Regions from separate parts of the Methylobacterium sp. 17Sr1-1 genome, predicted to be linked through region 2. Evidence: predicted binding sites of a transcription regulator. Region 2 holds the regulator's gene; each other region holds the start of a gene.

Region 1 (3,222 bases), 3.1 Mb from region 2:
TCCGCGGCCCGTCGAAGACCAGCCACAGCCCGGCCATCGCCGCCATGGCGGCGAGGCTCATCGCGAGCTGGTTCTGGGTGCCGACGGGCTGGCTCAGGAGGGCGAGGCCGGCCGCCGTCGTCCCCATCCAGGCCAGCCATCGCAACACACGCACCACGCCCGTCACCTCAGAATCGCCAAGTCCCCTACGCCATAGGAATATGTCGGTTTCTCGTTACGAGAACCTGCTTTTTTTCGATGGCCCTCAATGGATTGGAGCGCGAAAATCGCTTCTGTCCCGTATCAAATTGCCACACTTGATCGTGGATCGCCTGGGACAGGCGCCCATTTCGCAAGCTGGCCTGCGATGGCGAGATCAAGCTTCAAAGGAATATTTTGTAAGATCATAATCTGTCGGAAGGGCGATCCACGATGACGATCGCGACAGGATCCGAGGGTGACGCAGGTGTCCGCCGAACGGTCCTCATCGAACACGGCCGAAGGCGCGGCGCAGGACCGATATGGCGCCCTCGCGGAAGGACTCAAGCAGCCGCGATACTGTTCGTTCTCGACGTCGGCACGGCACTGCATTTCGCAACTCGGATTCGAGTGAGCGCTCAGGTTGCAGGCCGCCCCCCCGGGCCAGCGGCGAGCCGCTCGACCGCGCCGTCGGCGGGCGCTGCCGGTCGTGAATGGGGGCAGGGACTTGACCGACCCGGCTCTTCTGCACGCGAGAGCCTCGACCGGTATCGGCAGCCCATTGCCAGCCCGTTCCGGCTTGAGACAGCGCGTGACGCCTCGCACCCTCACGCGGCCTCGCCGATCGACACGGAGCCCGGACCGGTAACCCGTTCAGGTCCGCCTCATCACGCCCGGGGCCGAACGCCGACACCGCCCGATCGCGGCGCGATCGGACGGTGCTCCTGGTTCTTACTCTGACAATATGGCCCCGAACGGAGCGGCTCCGCGCTCCGCCGGCGAGCGTCCTAGAACGGGATGTCGTCGTCCAGGTCGTCGTAGCGCTTCTGGTTGCCGCCGCCGGACGAGGCCGGGCGCCGCTCGCCGCCGGACGAGGAGGAGCGTCCGCCGCCGCTGCTGCGACCACCGCCGCCGCCGCCGTAATCGCCGCCGCGGCTGATCTGGCCGCCGCCCATGTCGTCGGCGCCCATCTCGCCCATGCCGCCCTCGGCTCCGCCGCCGCGGCCGTCGAGAATGGTCAGCTCGCCGCGGAAGCGCTGCAGCACGATCTCGGTCGTGTACTTCTCGACGCCGGACTGGTCCTGCCACTTGCGGGTTTGGAGCTGGCCCTCGATGTAGACCTTCGAGCCCTTGCGCAGGTACTGCTCGGCGACGCGGGCCAGGTTCTCGTTGTAGATCACGACCGAGTGCCACTCGGTCTTCTCCTTGCGCTCGCCGGACGCCTTGTCCTTCCAGGACTCGGACGTCGCGAGGCGCAGGTTCACCACCGGATCCCCGGAGGCCAGCCGGCGGGTCTCGGGATCGCGCCCGAGATTGCCCACCAGGATCACCTTGTTCACGCTGCCCGCCATCCCGCTCTCCTCTCGTTCCATCTCACTCGGGCGCATGCCCGGCCGACGCCGCGGACCACCGCTTCGGTCACGCGAGTTGGGCCGAACAGGCCGGGACCGGCAAGGGGAGGGGCGCCTTTGTGCCCGCTTCACACATGCCGAAGGCCAGAAAGTGTTCTATATTTGTTCGCGACATCAGGCAAGCGAAAAGGGCGAAGCGATACCGCTCCTCCGATAATACTCCGCGCCATCCCGGTGCCGCGAAAGCGGCACTTGGAATGACGCGGAGGGTGACAGGTTCGGTCGCGCGAAACGGAGGATCGCTCAGTCGAGCGCGTCCAGCGACTGCGCCACGTCGGCGAGCAGGTCCTCGACCGATTCGAGCCCGATCGACAGCCGCACGGTGTCCGGCCCGACCCGGGCGGCCTCCTTGTCGGCGGCGGGGAGCTGGCGGTGGGTCGTGGTCGCCGGGTGGATCGCCAGGGACTTGATCTCGCCGATATTGACGAGGTGCGAGATCAGGTTGAGCCCGGTGATGAATTTTTGGGCCGCCGCCTCGCCGCCCTTGAAGCCGACGGTGAAGATCGAGCCCGCGCCCATCGGCGAGTAGCGGTTCGCCAGCGCCTCGCCGGGCTGGCCCGGCAGCGACGGGTAGCTCACCCAGGCCACCTTCGGGTGGTCACGCAGGAAGGCGGCCACCGCCTTGGCGTTGGCGCAGTGGCGCTCCATGCGCAGCGGCAGGGTCTCCGTGCCGGTCAGCGTCAGGAAGGCGTTCATCGGCGACAGGCCGGGGCCGAGGTCGCGCAGGCCGAACAGCCGGCAGGCGGTGGCGAAGGACGTCTCGGGGAAGCGCTCGGAGACGATCAGGCCCTCGTAATCGGGCCAGGGCTCGTTGATCAGGTTGTAGCGGCCGGATCCCCGCCAGTCGAAGCGGCCGGCATCGCAGACGATGCCGCCGATCACCGTGCCGGAGCCCGACAGGAACTTCGAGGTCGAATGGACGACGATGTCGGCGCCGTGCTCGATCGGCCGGATCAGCGCCGGGGAGGCCAGCGTGTTGTCGACGACGAGCGGCAGGCCGTGCCTGCGCGCCACCGCGGCGACGCCTTCGAGGTCGATGATCGTGCCGCACGGGTTGACGATCGATTCGCAGACGATCGCCCGGGTCTTGTCGGTGATCGCGGATTCGAAGTCGTCGGGCGTCAGGCCGCGGGTGAATTGCGGCACGAGGTCGTAGCGGCCCTCCAGCCGGCGCATCAGCCCGAGCGAGCCGCCGAACAGCCGCGAGGAGGCGACGTAGGCATCGCCCGACTGCATCAGGGTCATCAGCACGAGCAGCATCGCCGACTGGCCGGAGGCCACCGCCACCGCCGCCTTGGCACCCTCGAGCGAGGCGACCCGGCGCTCGAGGGCCGCCACGGTCGGGTTCGAGCCGCGGGAATAGGAGAAGCCCGTCGCCCGCATGGCGAAGATGTCGGCGGCCTGCTCGTTCGATTCGAACACGAAGCCGTTGGTGAAGTAGATCGGCTGCGCCCGGGCGCCGGTGGCCGGATCGGGGGCGGTGCCGGCATGGACCGCCCGAGTCGCGAAATGGAGTTCGGCGGAGTGCGGCTTGGTCGGATCGGTCATCGAGGTCGTCCGTGGAAAAGGCAGGCTCATACGAAATCCGACTGATTGCTTCAGGCGATCCCTGCGGGATCGCTTTCCCAACGCG
Region 2 (3,222 bases):
GCCACTGGGAAGTCGAATCACCGGTTAAGTGTCCCTCAAACGAAGGACGCCCAGTCGAGCCGGAACGCTGATCATGCATGCGGGCGCCCGGGCCGAGCGGGACTCGTCGCGACATCGCGCCCTTTCGTCGAGAGGGCTTCATGGACCAGACCAGCCGCCGCGTCTTCCTCGGAACCCTGGCCGCGGGCGGCAGCTTCGCCGTCGGCGGCGCCTTCGCCGCCACGGACGACGGTCACGCCGCCGGCGCCGACGTCGCCCCCGCCGGCACCTTCCTGCGCACGATCCCCCGCAAGGCCGGTGCGCCGCCGGCCTTCACCATCTCGCTCGATGCCGGCCCGATCAAGGCGACCTCGGGCGGCTGGGCCCGGGACGTCACGACGCGCCAGCTCCCCATCGCCACCGGGATCGCCGGCGCGCACCTGTTCCTCAACCCGGGCGGCGTGCGCGAGATGCATTGGCACAGCTCGGCGGAGTGGGGCTACATCGTCGCCGGGCATTGCCAGGCGACGGTGATCGACGCCGCGGGCGAGATGGAGGTCGTCAACTTCGCGCCCGGGGACACCTGGTACTTTCCCGGCGGCCACGCCCACGCGATCCAGGCCCTCGGGACCGATCCGTGCCACGCGATCCTCGCCTTCGACGACGGCCTCTACGGTGAGCACGGCACCTTCGGGCTCTCCGACTGGATGAGCCGCCTCGACCCGGCGATCCTCGGCCACGCCCTCGGCGTGCCGGAGGCGACGCTGGCGGCGCTTCCCCCGGGCGAGACCTACATCATGCAGGGGCCCGTCCTGCCCCTCGACGGCCCGGCCGCGCGGGCCGAGCGGCCTCTCGCGCCGTCACGGTCGCATCGCTACGGGCTGGCGGGGAGCGACACGATCGTGGATGCCGCCGGCAGCACGATGCGGGTGGCGCCCGCGAGCGCCTTCCCGGTCTCGGCGGGGATGACCGGCCTTCTCGTGCGGCTCGCGCCCGGTGCGATCCACACCCCGCACTGGCATCCGGGCGCGAACGAGTGGCACTACGTCCTGCGGGGGCGCACCCGCGTGACCCTGTTCGGGCCGGACAAGCGCCTAGCCGTGGCCGAGCTGGGCCCGGGCGACTGCGCCTACATTCCGCGGGCCTGCGGACACTCCGTCGAGAATATCGGGACCGGAACGGCCGAGCTCGTCGGCGTGCACGACAGCGGGGTCTACAGCGAGTCGTCATTGGCGGGCTGGCTCGCCCAGGCGCCGCGCCACCTGCTCGCCGCCAATCTCGGCCTTGACGAACAGGCCGCCGCCAGCTTCCCGACGGCGTCGCGGGTCTTCAGCCGGACCGTCTGAGCGCGCGGGCGGCTCACGAGGATTGCGAACGCAGGACGGGGCGGACCGGCCTCCGGTCCGCCCCGTCCTGTCCCTCAATATTTCCGGACGAGGCTCACCAGCCGGCCCTGGATCCGCACCCGGTCCGGCCCGAGCACCCGGGTCTCGTAGGCCGGGTTGGCGGCTTCGAGCGCGATCGAGGAGCCGCGGCGACGCAGGCGCTTGAGGGTCGCCTCCTCGTCGTCGATCAGCGCCACGATGATGTCGCCGGTATTGGCGGTCTCCTGGCGGCGGATCACCACGAGGTCGCCGTCGAGGATGCCGGCCTCGATCATCGAGTCGCCGCGCACCTCGAGCGCGTAGTGCTCGCCGCTGGCGAGGAAGTCCGGCGACATCGCCACCGAGCGGCTCTGGCTCTGGATCGCCGAGATCGGCGTACCGGCGGCGATCCGGCCCATCACCGGCACGCTGACCGACTGGCCGTTCTCGTCCGACGCCGTGGCCATCGCGGGGATGCCGGCGGGCCGCTTCGGCTCGTGGGCGCGCCCGCCCTCGACCACGCTGGGGTTGAACCGCAGCACCTCGGCGCCGGATCCAAGGCCTCCGGATCCATGCCCTGCGGGCGCGGCCGCCACGGGCCCGGTCACCGCGTCGGGGATGCGGATCACCTCGATCGCCCGGGCCCGGTTCGGCAGGCGGCGCAGGAAGCCCCGCTCCTCCAGGGCCGTGATCAGGCGGTGGATGCCCGATTTCGACTTGAGATCGAGGGCGTCCTTCATCTCGTCGAAGGACGGGGGGACGCCCGTCTCGCGCATTCTCTGCTGAATGAAGCGGAGCAGGTCCAACTGCTTACGCGTGAGCATGTGACACTCTCATCCCCGCGCTGTCGCGCTCCGGAAACAAACCACGAACATGGTAAGCGTTCCGCAAGTGTTCCGCAAGCGGGTCTCGAACTGCGGCGGGAGAACGCAGCAGAGGGAAGAGATCCGGGTCAATTCGGGCGATGTCGGGCAGGCAAACCGCACCTCGCGAGCAGCGGAACGACGCTCTGCTAGCGCCGGGCGGGCTCCGGCTCGCGGGCGAAGAGCGGGTTCGGCGGCGGCTCCGCGGTCGCGGAGAGCGGCCGGTGGAACGCGTCCGCCAGGGAATCGACGTGGACCGGGGGAGCGACCGCGCCGTCGGTGCTTGCGGCGGGGGCCGGGGGCGGGCCGGCGATGACCTGGGGCAGCCGCAGGCCGCCGGGGCCGACCGTGGTCTGCTGCGCCTGCGCCAGCGCCGGCGCGGGGAGCAGGAGAACCGCCACGATGCCAGCCCCCAGGATCGACTTCATCCGACGCTCTCCTCTCGTTGAGGGGCGTGTACACGCGAGACGCCGACTGGTTCCGCCGGATCCGGCCCGACTCGGGGGAGCTGTTCGAGTCGGCAGGCCGAAGTCAAACCCTCTGCGTCATCCCGGGGCCGCGCAGCGGAACCCGGAAGCCATAGCCGCTAACGAGGCAGGATGATGCGGCGACCGATCCCGTCTCGTTCTCCGATGTCGGCGGTGATGGATCCCGGGTTCCACTGCGTGGCCCCGGGATGACGCGGAGGGTGTCAAGTTCCGTCGAGGGCCGATCGAACTGGCTCTCTCAGCCCCGTGTCGCCCGATCCGACGGCCCGCCCCGCCCGATCCGCGGCAGGTCGCTCGCGCCGCTGCCCGGCACCACGACGAGGCGGCGGACCTCGCCGCGCAGGAAGGCCTGCAAAAAGCGGTCGTAGTTGCGGAACGAGACGCAGCCGTTCGAGGCGCCGCTCGGGCCGAGCATGTAGGTATGGGCGAGCAGCCCGACCCGGTTGTGGATGGCGCCGCTGCCGCCGACCGGGTTGAGCCGGATCGCCCGGACGCCGTGGAACAGCGCCTCGCGCTCGGTGAGATCGT
Region 3 (3,222 bases), 1.3 Mb from region 2:
GCGAGCGCCCGGGCCGGCACACGCTTGACCGGCGCCTCGGGGGCCCGGGCGATCATCTCTCCGACCCGCCGGCCGGCCTCCCGCACCAGGCCGGGGATCGCCGCCGTCTCGGGCATGTTGTGCCAGTACTTCTTCGGCATCTCGGCCCGCATCGCCGCCAGGTTGGTGCGGGCGGGGTTGAAGGTGCTAGCATAATAATCGGTCCAGCCGGCCTCAAACGCGTCCTGCTCCGGCACATCCTCGCGCCGCCCCGGCGGCCCGAAGCTCAAGGCGCAGCCGTCCCAGTGGGCCGAGCCGTCCGGGGTCAGGATCGACCAGTCGAAGGAGGGGAAGCGCGCGGAGAAGAACGGCGCCGCCTCCGCCAGGATGTGGTGCTCGGGCTCGAACCAGGCGGCGAACCGCTCGCGCCCGCCCTCCCCCGCCCCGGCGCGGCGAAAGCGCAGGAAGGCGTGCATCTTGTGCAGGTCGCGCGCCACCGCCTTGCGCATGAGGTTCAGGCGATGGACCAGCGGGTCGCTCGCCACCTCGGCGAGGTGCCGCTCTCCTTCCGCCACCCGCCAGATCAGCCGGTGGAGCAGGCCGTAGCGTTCGGGATCGCGGTGCATGACGACCGGCGCCACAAGGGCCGCCACCGCCCGCGGCAGGGCGAGCGCCGGGCCGGGCTCGCCCGCATCGTCCTCGGGAAACAGCGAGGCCGCCTCGCCCTCGACCCAGGTCACCGACTCCGGCGCCACCCCCGCCGGGACGAGGTGCCGGATCGCCGCGCGAAACCCGTCGAGGTCGGCGCCGGGCGCCAGGCGGATCGTGCGGGCGCGCATCTAGAACAGGCTCAGCTGGCGCGGGGGCTCGACGAGGCGGGCGCGCAGGTCGAGCCGATCGGTGAGGCGGGTCGGCGCGTAATCGGCCGCGACCAGGAACGGCCGGGCGCGCTTCAGGCCCGAGGTCAGGCGGGCGACGTCGTCGAGGCGCAACGTGGCGTGCCGGCGCGCCGCCACGATCTTGTCGACCGCCCGCACGCCGAGGCCCGGCACCCGCAGGAGCATCTCCCGGTCGGCCCGGTTGACGTCGACGGGGAAGCGCTCTCGGTTCTTCAGCGCCCAGGCGAGCTTGGGATCGACGTCGAGGGCGAGCATGCCGGATTCGGTCGCCCCCGCCACGTCGTCGGGCGAGAAGGCGTAGTACCGCATCAGCCAGTCGGCCTGGTAGAGCCGGTGCTCGCGCTGGAGCGGCGGGGATTTGCTCGGCAGGATCGAGGCGGCGTCGGGGATCGGGCTGAAGGCCGAGTAGTAGATCCGCTTCAGGCCGTAATGGTCGTAGAGGCGGGCGCTGGTGCGGATCAGCGATTCGTCGGTGCTGGCATCGGCCCCGACGATCACCTGCGTCGACTGGCCGGCGGGGGCGAAGCGGCGCTTCTCCTCTTTGGCCTGCAGGATGCGCTCGCCCATCTGGCCCATCGCGGTCTGGATCGCGGCGCCGTCCTTCTCCGGCGCCAGCCGCTCCAGGCTCGCCTCGGTCGGCAGTTCCAGGTTGATCGAGAGCCGGTCGGCGTAGAGACCGGCCTGCTCGATCAGCCATGGGCTCGCCTCCGGGATGGTCTTCAGGTGGATGTAGCCGCGAAAGCCGTGCCGCTGGCGCAGGGTCTTGGCCACCCGGATCAGCTGCTCCATCGTGTGGTCGGGCGAGCGGATGATCCCGGAGGAGAGAAACAGCCCCTCGATGTAGTTGCGCTTGTAGAACTCGACCGTCAGCGTCACGACCTCCTCGACCGAGAACTTGGCCCGCCGGACGTTCGAGGAGCGGCGGTTGACGCAGTAGGCGCAGTCGAACAGGCAATAGTTGGTGAGCAGGATCTTCAGGAGCGAGACGCAGCGCCCGTCCGGCGTGTAGGCGTGGCAGATGCCGGCCCCGGTGGTGGAGCCGAGGCCGCCGGCCTCCGCCTTGCGCTTCGGCGCTCCCGAAGAGGCGCAGGAGGCATCGTACTTCGCCGCGTCGGCGAGAACCGTGAGCTTCTTCTTGAGGGCATCGTCCATGCCCGCAACCTGGCTCTCGTTCCTGATTTGTTCAAGGCCGAAGCGGCGGATGGCCCGTGGTCGAAAGCCGCATCGGACCGCTCGGGAACCCGCCGGCCGCCCCTCCCGTTGTCTGCCCGATTGGAAATTGTCTAATTCGCAAGGAGACGCCTCATGGCGACGAATCCGTCCGCGAACTGCCGCAGCTGCCGCTACTTCGACGACCACAAGCTGAATGGCGCCGCCGCCCAGGGCGAGGAAGGTCTGTGCCGCTTCAACCCGCCGGTGAGCCAGCCGGAGCCGCAGGGCCACGGCCTGTGGCCGGTGGTCTCGGCCCAGGACTGGTGCGGGCACTTCTCGCCGGAGATGATGGCGGGCGAGTGAGCGATCGTCGGATCGGAGTTTTTGGGAAGGCCGGTCCGGGAGGGCCGGCCTTTCTGCATGACAGAGGCCTCGAGAGGCATCGCCAGAGCTGCCGTCGCGTGGTCGAGCTGGGCGCAGCGGCAGCGGAACCCCACCACCCCCAACACGTTGCGCAGGCTCTCTGCCCTCGACGGATGGTTGCCCGATGACGGACGATGTCACCGCCCTCTCGCGCCGGAGCCTGATGATGGCCGGCGGCGCCACCCTGGTCGGGCTCGGCAGCGCGGCGGCGCAAGGGGCGTCCGGATCGGGGGTGCCCGGTCCCGAGCGGCCGGTCGATACCGGCAAGGTCGAGAACGGCAAGGTGACGTTCCCGAACTGGCGTGGCCCGTCCGACCGGCCTTCCGCCCCACCGCCGGCCCCGCTGCCGCCGGGGGAGCGGATCGGCTTCGCGGTCGTCGGCCTGGGCCGGCTGTCGCTGGAGGAGATCCTTCCCGCCTTCGGCGAGTGCCGCAAGGCGAAGCTCGTCGCCCTGATGTCGGGCTCGCCCGAGAAGGCCAAGGCGGTGGCGGCGCAACACGGGATCGGGCCCGAGGCGGTCTACGGCTACGACGGCTGGGACGCGCTCGCCCGCAACCCGCAGGTGAAGGCAGTCTATATCGTCACCCCGAACGCGCTCCACCGCGACCAGGTCATCGCCGCGGCCGGCGCCGGCAAGCACGTGCTGTGCGAGAAGCCGATGGCGGCCTCGGCCGCCGAGGCGCGGGCGATGATCGATGCCTGCGCCAAGGCGAACGTGAAGCTGATGATCGCCTATCGCTGCCAGTACGAGCCCTACAACCGCGAGGTC

What was found. The regulator LexA, encoded in region 2, represses DNA repair genes until DNA is damaged. The targets are predictions, from matches to a motif close to TGTTCNNNNTGTGTTCNG.
Region 1: the regulator LexA is predicted to act here: its motif matches at 1,682-1,699, upstream of ssb (single-stranded DNA-binding protein).
Region 3: the regulator LexA is predicted to act here: its motif matches at 2,048-2,065, upstream of DK412_RS14095 (putative DNA modification/repair radical SAM protein).

The regions. Positions count from the first base shown of each region.
Region 1 is NZ_CP029552.1:5,325,545-5,328,766, forward strand. It holds gene bcsA (UDP-forming cellulose synthase catalytic subunit) at 1-166, opposite strand, end outside; gene ssb (single-stranded DNA-binding protein) at 966-1,529, opposite strand; gene DK412_RS24185 (O-acetylhomoserine aminocarboxypropyltransferase/cysteine synthase family protein) at 1,833-3,137, opposite strand.
Region 2 is NZ_CP029552.1:1,856,755-1,859,976, reverse strand. It holds gene DK412_RS08370 (cupin domain-containing protein) at 141-1,325, shown strand; gene lexA (transcriptional repressor LexA) at 1,400-2,167, opposite strand; gene DK412_RS08360 (hypothetical protein) at 2,356-2,634, opposite strand; gene DK412_RS08355 (tlde1 domain-containing protein) at 2,933-3,222, opposite strand, start outside.
Region 3 is NZ_CP029552.1:3,128,128-3,131,349, forward strand. It holds partial or broken gene DK412_RS14090 (UdgX family uracil-DNA binding protein) at 1-818, opposite strand, end outside; gene DK412_RS14095 (putative DNA modification/repair radical SAM protein) at 819-2,030, opposite strand; gene DK412_RS14100 (hypothetical protein) at 2,184-2,393, shown strand; gene DK412_RS14105 (Gfo/Idh/MocA family oxidoreductase) at 2,578-3,222, shown strand, end outside.